3 regions of the Streptomyces sp. DH10 genome follow, and region 2 is predicted to be linked to each of the others. Evidence: riboswitches for the same ligand, from Rfam matches in the RefSeq annotation. Region 2 holds a riboswitch; each other region holds the start of a gene.
The links. Region 2 has a riboswitch for cyclic di-AMP ahead of QC385_RS43325 (M23 family metallopeptidase). Riboswitches for the same ligand answer to the same signal wherever they lie in the genome.
Positions count from the first base shown of each region.

Region 1: another riboswitch for cyclic di-AMP. It lies ahead of QC385_RS02730 (C40 family peptidase); the one in region 2 lies ahead of QC385_RS43325 (M23 family metallopeptidase).
Region 3: another riboswitch for cyclic di-AMP. It lies ahead of QC385_RS08835 (C40 family peptidase); the one in region 2 lies ahead of QC385_RS43325 (M23 family metallopeptidase).

Region 1 covers NZ_JARVKU010000001.1:631,503-635,357, reverse strand. Annotated here, with positions in the region: gene QC385_RS02745 (LysR family transcriptional regulator) at 1-626, opposite strand, end outside; gene QC385_RS02740 (LysE family translocator) at 719-1,348, shown strand; gene QC385_RS02735 (DUF6328 family protein) at 1,284-1,925, opposite strand; gene QC385_RS02730 (C40 family peptidase) at 2,008-2,481, opposite strand; cyclic di-AMP (ydaO/yuaA leader) riboswitch at 2,485-2,681, opposite strand; gene QC385_RS02725 (hypothetical protein) at 3,034-3,342, opposite strand; gene QC385_RS02720 (ATP-dependent Clp protease proteolytic subunit) at 3,349-3,855, opposite strand, start outside.
Region 2 covers NZ_JARVKU010000046.1:20,853-24,707, forward strand. Annotated here, with positions in the region: gene QC385_RS43315 (PrsW family intramembrane metalloprotease) at 1-240, shown strand, start outside; gene QC385_RS43320 (aldo/keto reductase) at 277-1,221, opposite strand; gene QC385_RS43325 (M23 family metallopeptidase) at 1,328-2,359, opposite strand; cyclic di-AMP (ydaO/yuaA leader) riboswitch at 2,371-2,527, opposite strand; tRNA gene QC385_RS43330 (tRNA-Met) at 2,817-2,890, opposite strand; gene QC385_RS43335 (alginate lyase family protein) at 2,945-3,855, opposite strand, start outside.
Region 3 covers NZ_JARVKU010000003.1:407,655-411,509, reverse strand. Annotated here, with positions in the region: gene pcrA (DNA helicase PcrA) at 1-1,810, opposite strand, end outside; cyclic di-AMP (ydaO/yuaA leader) riboswitch at 2,100-2,273, shown strand; gene QC385_RS08835 (C40 family peptidase) at 2,282-3,463, shown strand; gene QC385_RS08830 (hypothetical protein) at 3,601-3,855, shown strand, end outside.

The DNA.
Region 1 (3,855 bases), on a different contig from region 2:
CGGGACGGATGCTCCGGCGCCATGCTGATCAGCGGCTGACCCGCCAGCTCCGACAGGGGAAGCCTGGACGTGCCGTCGGCGAGGGCATGCCCCGGGGCGGTCACCAGCACCAGTTCCTCGACCAGAACCGGCTCCAGGCGCACGGAGGCGGGCAGCGGCAGGGCGTCGGCGGGCTCGTACGTATGCGTCAGGGCCAGGTCGATCTCACCGGCGGCCACGGCGGTGACACCGGTCGGCGGTTCGTGGTCGGCGACGGACAGCTCCACATCCGGGTGAGCCCGGCGGAACGCGCTGAGCACCGGCGGCAGCAGGTGGATGCCCGCCGTCTGGAACGTCCCGAGCCTCAGGACACCGCCCGACAGACCGGCCAGCCGGGCCAGTTCGTGGCGGGCCAGCTCCAGCTCGTCGAGCACGCGCCGGGCCCGTGCCACCAGCAGCTCGCCCGCGCCCGTCAGCCGCGTCCCGCGATGATGCCGGACCAGCAGCGCCGAGCCCGCCTCCCGTTCCAGCTTGGCCAATTGCTGGGAGAGCGCGGGCGGGGTGTAGCCGAGGCGCTCCGCGGCCCGGGTGATCGACCCGGCCTCCGCTACGGCGACCAGCGCCGCCAGCCGGGTCGGGTCGTACACGCCGCTGACCTCCACAGACCAAAGCATTGCTTAAGGCCTGCCCAGGATACGCGACATACCTGCTGAAGGCTCCGGCCCGGCAGGCTGGCCGTATGGACGCACAACTCATCGCCTTCACCGGGGTGGCGGCGGGCATGGTCGCCATGCCGGGCGCCGACTTCACGGTCGTCGTGCGCAACGCCCTGGTCTCCCGCCGCGCCGGCGTCGCCTGCGCGCTCGGCATCGCGGGCGGGCTGCTCCTGCACACCGCGCTGGCCGTGGCGGGCGTCGCCGCGGTCCTGGCCGCCGTGCCCGCGCTGTTCCGCGCGCTCCAGCTGCTGGGCGGCGGCTATGTCCTGTACCTGGGAGTGCGGACGCTGTGGTCGCTGCGCCGGCCCCGTGCCGTGCCCGTCGAAACCACCGGGACCATCGCGTCCGCCGCGCGTCCCCTGCGGCAGGGCTTCGTCACGAACGCCCTGAATCCGAAAGCGCCCATCACCTTCCTCAGCCTGCTGCCGCAGTTCGTGCCCGCGGGCAGTCCCGCGCTGCCCCGGACGCTGCTGCTGGCGCTGATCGTGGTGGTCCTCGCCCTGCTGTGGTTCCCGGCCGTGGCCCTGCTGGTGGACCGGCTGGGCCGGTGGCTGCGCGAACCACGGGCCGCGCGGGCCGTCGAGGGGGTCACCGGCGCCGCGCTGACGCTTCTCGGTGTGCTGCTCCTTCTCGAACCGCTGAGGGCGGCCTGATGGTGCCGCGCAGCGGCGCGGGGATCCGGACGGTGCCCTGGGGCGCCGGCTCCTCCGCGGGGGCCTCCGGCGGCCCGGGGCTGCCGTGCGTCTCCTGCCGCAGCCCGGCCCGCCGCACCAGCCGGGGAAGCAGCCCCCACAGGCCGACGCAGACCAGGAACGTCGCCGCGCCCGCGGCGATGCCACCGGTCCGACTGGTCGTCACGTCCACCACCAGCAGCACGGAACCGCTGAACGCGAACACCAGCACGATCAGGCCGGTGGTGGCCAGTCGTGAGGAGACCTGCACGATGCGGGGCTTGGCGCCCTGCTGGAAGAGCGAGCGGTGCAGCGCGGCCGGCGCGGTGAACAGCGCCGCTGCCAGGACCGCGAGCAGCAGCGTGATGACGTAGGTGACGCGCTGGACCGTGTCGAGGGACGTGAAGCGCGAGGTGAACGCGAGCGACAACAGGAACGCGAAAAGGATCTGTACGCCCGTCTGGGTGACCCGGAGCTCCTGGAGCAGCTCGACGAAGTTCCGGTCGGCGCGTTGCAGCGGGGTCTCGCCGCGTGCGGTGCAGGGACGGTGCTCGGCCATGGGGTGACGGGTAACCACTTGAGGCCGTGTCACGCTCCGGCGTGCGGCGGCGCGTCAGGGACGCCGCCGCACGCCGGGCGGATCACTTCACGCGCCCGTACCAGACGCTCTTGGTCCAGATCTTCTGCAGCCGCACCACGTCCCCGCTCTTCGGGGAGTGCCAGAGCTTGTTCTTACCCGCGTAGATACCCACGTGGTACACGTTGCTGCCCGAGTGGAAGAACACCAGGTCTCCCGCCTTGCGGTTCTTGGCGGAGATGTGGCGCGTCTTGTTGTACTGCTGGGCGGCCGTGCGGGGGAGCTTCTTGCCGGCCTTCTTGAACGAGTACAGCGTGAGCCCGGAGCAGTCGAACCTGTGCGGACCGGTGGCCCCGTACTTGTAGGGCGAACCCTTCTTCGAGGCCGCGATCTGGAGTGCCTTCGTCCCATGCGTGGCTGCCGAGGCCTCCGAGGAGAAGCCGGGGGCCACGATCGAGCCGCCCACCGCGGCGATGGTGAGCGCCGAGGCCGTACCGGCCCGGACCATGAGCGACGGGACACGATTGAGCGCAGTCATGCGCAACCCTTCGTCAGCCGCCTGTGAAGGATGACCTGTCGGATTCGGGCTGGCGAAGTTGCCCGGCCGCTGACGCGGCTTCACCCCAAGGGCTGCTCGGACCCGGTCATGGCGTGACCGTCCCGGCGACCCGTCGTGCTTGGGTCCTCCACTCCTGCCGATCCACTCCTGTCGACCGGTCATCCAGGCGGCGGCAGGACTCGGCGTCCGCCCGGATCGCCCCGCCGCTGCGGCGGGGGCTTGTCGTCAGTCAGGGATCTTGACTCATGCTTGTCCCGAAATCCCAACGGAACCGGGGATTTGTGTTGTTACTCACCACTCACCCGTTCGGGTGGACACGTCTGTGTTCGAGCCACCGTCCACAGGTCCATGGGTGCCCGGACCAGGCATGGAATGTCCCATTCCGCCCTACGGCTACGCGCGTTGCGCAACTGCGAGGGCCAAAAAAAAGGACTCCCGTCTACTCCGAACAGAGGTACGTCATTCGGTCCGTTTCGACTCAGGCCCGGACGCTCCGTCGACACGGCGGGCGTCCGGACCGACGGATCCGCGTCAACTGACGGACTCCGGGGGCAGGCTGACGCGAGCCGTACGCCGCTCGCCGTCCAGCACCCGCAGCGCCCGGCCGAGCGTTCCGGCGTGCAGTTCCGTCTCTCCCCGCTGGTACATCAGGGTCAGCGCGTCACGCAGCGCCGTCGCCTTGCCCACCAGGGCCTGGGCGGCGCGCAGTCCGCGGTAGGTGTCGCCGGGCAGTGCCGGGTTGATCCGGCCGAGCAGGTCGACGACCTCCAGGTAACGGTCGATCAACTCCGCCTCGGCCCGCGTCAGCGCGGGCAGGGGCGGCAGTTCGGGCGGGAGCACCGGCGCTCACTCTCCGGTCGGCGGGGCCAGGGTGGCCTTGCGGTGGGGGACGATCCGGTCCACCAGGCCGTACGTCACCGCCTCCTGGGCGGTGAGGACCTTGTCGCGCTCGATGTCCTCGCCGACCTGCTCCCGGGTACGGCCCGTGTGCCGCGCGAGCAGCTCCTCCATGCGGGTCCGGATGCGGGTCAACTCGTCGGCCTGGATCGCCAGATCGCCGGCCTGTCCGCGGACCGGCTCGGGCAGGGCGGGCTGATGGAGCACCAGGCGGGCGTCCGGCAGCGCGAATCGCTTGCCGGGCGTGCCCGCCGCCAGCAGCACCGAGGCGGCCGCGCCGGCCTGGCCCAGGCAGATCGTCTCCACGTCACAGGAGACGTACTGCATCGTGTCGTAGACGGCCGACAGGGCGTGGAAGGTGCCGCCGGGGGAGTTGATGTAGAGCAAGATGTCGCGGTCGGGGGCCTGGTGTTCGAGGTGTATGAACTGGGCCATCACGTCGTTCGCCGAGGTCTC
Region 2 (3,855 bases):
GGTGCCGACTTCGTCGTACGGGAACGGGAACTGCTGGACGAACTGTGGCGACGCCGGGAGACGGCCCGCCCCGCGCTGGACTACGCCGCCCGGATCACGGCCCCTCCGGTACCGGTGGCGGCCCCGCCATGGCCGGTGTACGGGGCGTACGGGTACGGCTACCCGATGACTCCGGCAACGGCGACGACACCGACGACGTCGGCCACCCCGTACCCCGCGTACAACCCGTACCGGTCGTAGCCACCTCAGCCCCGCAGGCCCGGGCGCAGGGACGGCTCAGGCCGAAGCCTCCGTGAGCCGCCCGAGCTCCGCCTCCGTCAGCGTCAGCTCCCCGACCCCGATCAGCGCGGGCAGCTGCTCCACCGTCCGTGCCGAAGCGATCGGCGCCACCACCGTCGGCTGGGCCGCGAGCCAGGCGAGGGCGACCGTGGCGACGGGGACGTCGTGGGCCGCGGCGATCTCGTCGAGGGCGTCGAGGACCCGGCGGCCCCGCTCGGTCTCCAGGTGCTTGGCGGCACCGCCCGCCCGCGCGCTGTCGACGGCCGTACCGGGCCGGTACTTGCCGGTCAGGAACCCCGACGCGAGCGCGTAGTACGGGACGGCCGCCAGGCCGGTCCGCGCGGCGAGGTCCTGGAGCTCGCCCTCGTAGGTGTCGCGGGAGACCAGGTTGTAGTGGGGCTGGAGGGCCACATAGCGGGCGAGCCCCTCGCGGTCGGAGAACTCCAGGGAGGCCCGCAGCCGCTCCGCGGAGATGTTGGAGGCGGCGATGTGCCGCACCTTCCCCGCCGTCACGAGTTCGTCGAGCGCGCCGATGATCTCCTCCACCGGCACGTCGGGCTTGTCGTAGTGGGTGTAGTACAGGTCGATGTAGTCGGTGCCGAGGCGCCGCAGGGAGGCGTCGGCGGCGGCCTTGATGTTGGCGGCGGACAGGCCCTGGAACTCGGGGTGCTGGCTGACCTTCGTGGCGACGACGACGTCCGCGCGGTTGCCGCGCGACGTCAGCCACTTGCCGAGGACGGTCTCGGACTCACCGCCCTGGTTGCCGTCCGCCCACGCCGAGTAGACATCGGCGGAATCTACGAAGTTGCCGCCCGCGGCGGTGTACGCGTCGAGGACGGCGAACGACTGTGCCTCGTCCGCGGTCCAGCCGAATACGTTGCCGCCGAGGGCGAGCGGGAAGACCTCGAGGTCGGAGGAGCCGAGCTTGCGAAGAGAAGTCATGCTCCGTGTCAACGGCCGTGCGGGGGAGCCTCATTCCGGAGCGCACGCGAAACTCCCGTGAACGCCCCGGCACGAAACCCCCGCACGAGACCCAGAACGCCGTCGCTCAGACGCTCAGGCCCTTGCCCCGCAGCCACGCCAGCGGGTCGACCCCGTTGGTGGACCCACCGGTGTGGACCTCGAGGTGCAGGTGCGCCCCGGTGACGTTGCCGGTCGCGCCCACGCGGCCGATGACGTCCCCCGTGCTGACCTTCTGACCGACGCTGACGCCGATGGACGACTGGTGCGCGTACCAGATCTCCGTGCCGTCATCGAGGGTGAGGACCGTCTTGTAGCCGTACGACCCGTTCCAGCCCGCCTCGGTGATGGTGCCGCTGTGCACCGCCTTGATCGGCGTGCCCGTGGGGGCGGCGAAGTCGAGACCGGTGTGGTAGCCGGAGGACCAGTAGGCGCCGGCCTGACCGAAGGTCGAGGTGATGGTGTACGCGGAGGTCGGCAGCGTGTACTGCTTGGCGAGGGCGGCGAGCCGCTCGGCCTCGGCCTTCTTCCGGGCCTCCTCCTCCGCCTTCCGCTTGGCTTCGGCGGCCTTGGCCTTGGCTTCCTTCTCCGCCTTGGCGGCGGCCTCCGCTGCCGCCTTCTGGGCGGCGTCCGCGGCGTCCTGCGCGGCCTTGGTCTCGATCTGCTCCTGCTGGTGCTCGACCTGCGCCATGATCCGGGCGCGCAGGGCCTCACCGGCGCCGGAGGTGCCCTGCTCGGTGTCGGCCGCCGGTGTGGCGAGGTCGCTGAGCGGAGTGGCGGAGCCTTCGGGGGTGTCGTCGTCCGAAATGAGGGAACCCACCGAGGGAAGGTCCGGAACGGAGATCGACACCGGCGGCTTGCCGGTCTGGGCGCTGGCCATGCCGCCCGCGCCCACGGCGGCTATGACGCCGACGCCCAGGACGGTGGAGCTGCGCGCGAGGCCTCCGCCGCGCTGCTTGGTGACGCGATGCCGGCCACGGACGGGACGGATGGACTCCGCGGTGGGGTTCCATTCCTGGAACGGGCCCTCTTCGGTGCGGTGACCGCCGTAGCCGAAGGTTTCGGTGTCGCGCTGGTTGTGCGCGGACGGGGCCGCGGGGGCAGGCCGGTTGGACGCCACGTGGGCGTACTCCTTTCCTTCCTTCTCGCCTACCGGGTTAGCTGACGGGTTCGGAGCAGGAAGGTCTCCTACGCGCGTATACGTGCCGTGCTTCCACGGCGGCATACGCCCGATTCACCCCAAGTAGTGGTTCCCCGGTTCCCTTTCGGAATTCGGCGCGTGCGCGCGGAGCCGCCTTCTGTGACGGCTGGGACGACCGCGCTGCGTTATCGAACGTTAATAGACGCGCGGTGGGGATTCCAGCGATTCCACTTGATCATTAACCTTTTTCGCGCGGACCAACCTGCCATGACCGGCCCAAATCGGGCGAGTTGACCGCCACGTAAGTGACTGACGGGTTTTGACGGTGTGTCAGTTGTCATGCATAGCGGCGTGATTCACTCACTGACAGTGATGAAGAACCCATGGAAATAACCGAGGGCCGGAACCCTTTCGGATTCCGGCCCTCGGCCTTCAGTAGCGGGGACAGGATTTGAACCTGCGACCTCTGGGTTATGAGCCCAGCGAGCTACCGAGCTGCTCCACCCCGCGTCGTTGTGACTCCAGTGTACGCCATCCGCGGGACCCCTCGCGCACACCCGGTGCTCAGCGGCCCGGGTCGCCCGCGTGGGTGAGGGTCTCCCCGGCGGTGAACAGGTCGTCGGTGCCGGCGGGCCGGGTGCGTACGGCCGGCTTGCGCGCGGCCGGGAGGGACGCATGGATGCGGCCCTCCAGGTGGTTGAGGGCGACCTCCAGGTGCGGCCCGAGCCTGCCCTCGACGCGGCCGCCGCACAGCCACGCCGGTGTGCGCCCGCCCCGATTCTTGCGGGCGTGCAGGGTGAGCGCGGCCGTCAGCCGGTCCTGGACCTCGCCGTAGAGGTCGACCCCTTGGTGCCGGGCCGTCTCGGCGATGTGGGCGGTGGCGGCGAGCGAGGCGCCGACGTGCCGGAGGAAGCGGCAGGTCTCCTGGGTGACGCCGTCCCGGTAGGTGGCCTGCCCGGACCAGTACGCCGTCATCCGCCGCGGGCCGGCGAGGCCGGAGCCGGGCACGGTGAGTGGTGCGGGGCCGTCCTTCTCCAGGCAGAAGTAGGCGGGCACCCGCTCCCGGAAACGCTCCAGGACGTGGCCGAAGGCCCGGCGGTCGTCGAGGAAGACGGCCACGGCGATGACCGCGTCGGTCGCCACCAGGTCCCAGCTCCCGGTGAAGTCCGGGTCGGTGACGGTGACTTCGGGGAGATGGGCCGTGCGCAACATGCCCTCGAAGCGCCGTACCCGCTCGGCGGGCCGGCCCCCGCCGCGCGTGTGCCGCACGATCTCCGCGGCCCGGGCCCAGACCGACCCGGTCCAACCGGCCTGCAACGCGGCGTTGTCCCCGGTGTGCCGGCGCAGCCTGGCCGACCAGGCGTCCATGATCTCCCTGGCCTTCCCGGCGTGCCGCTGCTTGCCGGTGACGGTGAAGAGGAGGGCCTGGGTGTAGGCGGCCAGGGCGTCCGCGCGCTCCTCGGCGCAGCCGCGGC
Region 3 (3,855 bases), on a different contig from region 2:
GCTCCTGCTCGAACTCCATGGCGACGGCGGCGAGTTCCTGGAGGTTCTCGATCCGGGTCTCGTCCTGCGGGTCGGTGGAGGCCTGCAACTCGGCGAGGTAGCCGGTGCGTTCCAGCACGGCCTCCAGCACCGTGGCCGGTCCGGCGCCGGACTCGACGATCGTACGGAGGTCCTCCATCAGCGTGTTGAACCGCTTGACGGCGTTGGTGGAGCGCGCGGCCATGCCGTACGCCTCGTCGACGCGCTTCAGCGCCTGCGGGAAGCTGATCTTCTCCCGCTGGGCCAGGGCGTCGATCATCGCCTCGGCACGGTCGCCGATGCCCCGCTTGGGGACGTTGAGGATCCGGCGCAGCGGCACCGAGTCCTCCGGGTTGGCGAGCACACGCAGGTAGGCCAGGACGTCCCGGACCTCCTTGCGCTCGTAGAAGCGGACGCCGCCGACGACCTTGTAGGGCAGGCCGACGCGGATGAAGATCTCTTCGAAGACACGGGACTGGGCGTTGGTGCGGTAGAAGACGGCGACGTCGCCGGCCTTGGCCTCGCCGGCGTCGGTGAGGCGGTCTATCTCGTCGGCGACGAACTGCGCCTCGTCGTGCTCGGTGTCGGCGACGTAGCCGGTGATCGTGGCGCCCGCGCCCGCGTTGGTCCACAGGTTCTTGGGGCGGCGGGACTCGTTGCGCTCGATGACCGCGTTGGCCGCGCTGAGGATCGTCTGGGTGGAGCGGTAGTTCTGCTCCAGCAGGATCGTCGTCGCGTCCGGGTAGTCCTCCTCGAACTGGAGGATGTTGCGGATCGTCGCGCCGCGGAAGGCGTAGATCGACTGGTCGGCGTCACCCACCACGCACAGCTCGGCGGGCGGGACGTCGTCCGGGCCGGGCGGTACGTCGACGGGGTGCTCGGAGGTGCCGACGAGCTCCCGGACGAGGGCGTACTGGGCGTGGTTGGTGTCCTGGTACTCATCCACCAGCACATGGCGGAAGCGGCGGCGGTAGTGCTCGGCGACGTCCGGGAAGGCACGGAGCAGGTTGACCGTCGTCATGATCAGGTCGTCGAAGTCGAGGGCGTTCGCCTCGCGCAGCCGCGACTGGTACATCGCGTAGGCCTGGGCGAGGGTCTTCTCGAAGCCGTCGGAGGCTTGGGCGGCGAAGTCCTCCTCGTCGATCAGCTCGTTCTTCAGATTGCTGATCTTGGCGCTGAAGGACTTCGGCGGGAAGCGCTTGGGGTCGAGGTCCAGGTCGCGGCAGACCAGGGCCATCAGGCGCTTGGAGTCGGCGGCGTCGTAGATCGAGAAGGAGGACGTGAAGCCGAGCTTCTTGCTCTCGCGCCGCAGGATGCGCACGCACGCGCTGTGGAAGGTCATCACCCACATCGCGTTCGCCCGCGGGCCGACGAGCTGCTCGACGCGTTCCTTCATCTCGCCCGCGGCCTTGTTGGTGAAGGTGATCGCGAGGATCTGGCCCGGGTGCACTCCCCGCTCGGCGAGCAGGTGGGCGATGCGGTGCGTGAGCACGCGGGTCTTGCCGGAGCCGGCGCCGGCCACGATGAGCAGCGGGGAGCCGGAGTGGACGACGGCGGCGCGCTGGTTGTCGTTCAGCCCCTCCAGGAGGGTGGCGGTGTCCACCACCGGGCGCGGGGCGCCGTCGCGGTAGTAGGCGTCCCGGTCCGGGGGCACGTCGAACTTCCCGCCGAACAGATCGTCCGGAACCGGCTCCGGTACGTGATCGTCCTCGGGTGGCGGCGGGGGCTCGTCCGCGGGGCCCCGCTGGGCCTGGAGGTCCGCCAGGAAGCTGTCGTCAAAGAGGCTGCTCATCGCTCTCCGAGTCTAGGGCGCCCCACTGACAGCCCGCCGCCGCCCCGAGAACATCGCCGAAAGGATCCCCTCGTCACCCTGCATCCCCGCACGATCACAGCCCGCTACGCCGTCACAATTATGACGAACTCATGACCAAACCTCCTCCGCCGATGACGCTCGGCGACGCCCTCGGCTAAGGTCACGAAAATGTATCGGGCATATCGCCCATCAACCTTCACAAGGGCCACACGAGTTGGCTACCGTGCGGGCAGGCCGCACGACCCCCACCGGCGAACGTCGCCGGGCCGCGCGGCCTCCGCCGAGTCCGGTGTGCCGCAGCGGCAGCCGGAGCCGGGGACCCAACCGAGAACTCTGGGGTGAATCGGCCCCGCTCCCTTCGCGGAGACGGCCGTAGGGCAACCCTTCCGATGTACCCGCCCGAACCCGACAGCTAACCCGGTAGGCGGAGCATGGAAGGAGTCGCCTCCCTTGGCGTCGCACCGCAAGTCGCGTCCCGCGGGTACGCGCGTCGCAGGCATACGGACCCCCGCCCTCGCAACGGCGGCCCTCACGTCCGTGGCCCTGCTGTCCCAGTCGGCCAACGCCGCCCCCGAGGCCGACGACAAGCCGAGCCTGGAAGAAGTCGAGAAGAAGGTCGACGACCTCTACCGCCAGGCCGAGTCGGCCACCGACAAGTACAACGCGGCCAAGGAGAAGACCGCGAAGCAGCGCAAGCGCGTCGACACCCTCCTCGACGGTGTCGCGCAGCGCACCCAGAAGCTCAACGAGGCACGGGAGAAGCTGGGTTCCTTCGCCGCCGCCCAGTACCGCACCGGCGCCTCCGCGCCGGACACGGCGACGTTCCTGCTCGCGGACACCCCGCAGGACTACTTCGACCAGACCCAGCTGATGGACCGGATGACCGGCCGTCAGAAGATCGCGGTCGACGACTACGTCACCCAGCAGTCCGAGACGATGAAGAAGCGTCAGGAGGCCACCGAGAGCCTCCAGACGCTCAACGAGACGCAGGGCGACCTGAAGACGGCCAAGGCGACCGTCCAGCGCAAGCTCGCCGACGCGCGCGAACTGCTGTCGAAGCTGACCGCCGAGGAGAAGGCGCGGCTCGCGGCGATCGAGAGGGAGAAGCAGCAGGAGGCCGCCCGCAAGGCCGCCGAGCTGGCCCGGCAGCAGGCCGCACAGCAGCGGGCGCAGGAGGAGGCCGCCCAGCAGCAGGAGAGCGGTTCGTCCTCGCCGTCGGGCTCGTCCTCCACGGGCTCGTCCTCCTCGACGGCCCCGGCAGACTCCTCGTACGCCACCAAGGCCGAGAAGGCCCTCGCCTTCGCCCGCGCCCAGATCGGCAAGCCGTACGTCTGGGGCGCCGTCGGTCCCGGCTCCTACGACTGCTCCGGCCTCACCCAGGCCGCGTGGAAGGCCGCGGGCGTCACCCTGCCGCGCACGACCTGGGACCAGGTCAACGCCGGCACGACCGTTTCCCTGGCCAACGCACAGCCCGGTGACCTGGTCTTCTTCTACGACGACCTCTCACACGTCGGCATCTACATCGGCAACGGCATGATGATCCACGCCCCGAAGCCCGGCACCTATGTGCGCGAGGAGTCGATCTACTACGACGGCGAGTCGTCGATCCACAGCGTGGTGCGGCCGGCCTGAGAGCCCGTACGTCACCGAGGGCACGCGCGCGTGAGGGCGCTCACGCTTTTTGAAGCGCACGCGCGCGTGCCCCGTTTTTGAAGGCAGGCGCGCGTGCCCCGCATGGAACGGACGCGGCGCCTCCTAGCATCGGCTCCATGCCCGGCCCCTCCCCCTCCACCGCCTGGTGGGCGCAGCGAGCGCCGTCCGCGAGTGCCGCCGTGCTGGCGACCGGCACCCTGGCGGTCGGACTGGATCTGGCGGGGTACGGCGTCCTCTCCCGCATCGCCCTCGGCCTGGCCTGCGCGGCCTGGCTGATGCTCGCCGCGGACTTCACCCTGCGGCTGCTGCTCGCCGGCACGCGATGGCGGGCGTACGCGGCGGTGCCGGGCCTCCTGGACACCGTGGCGACG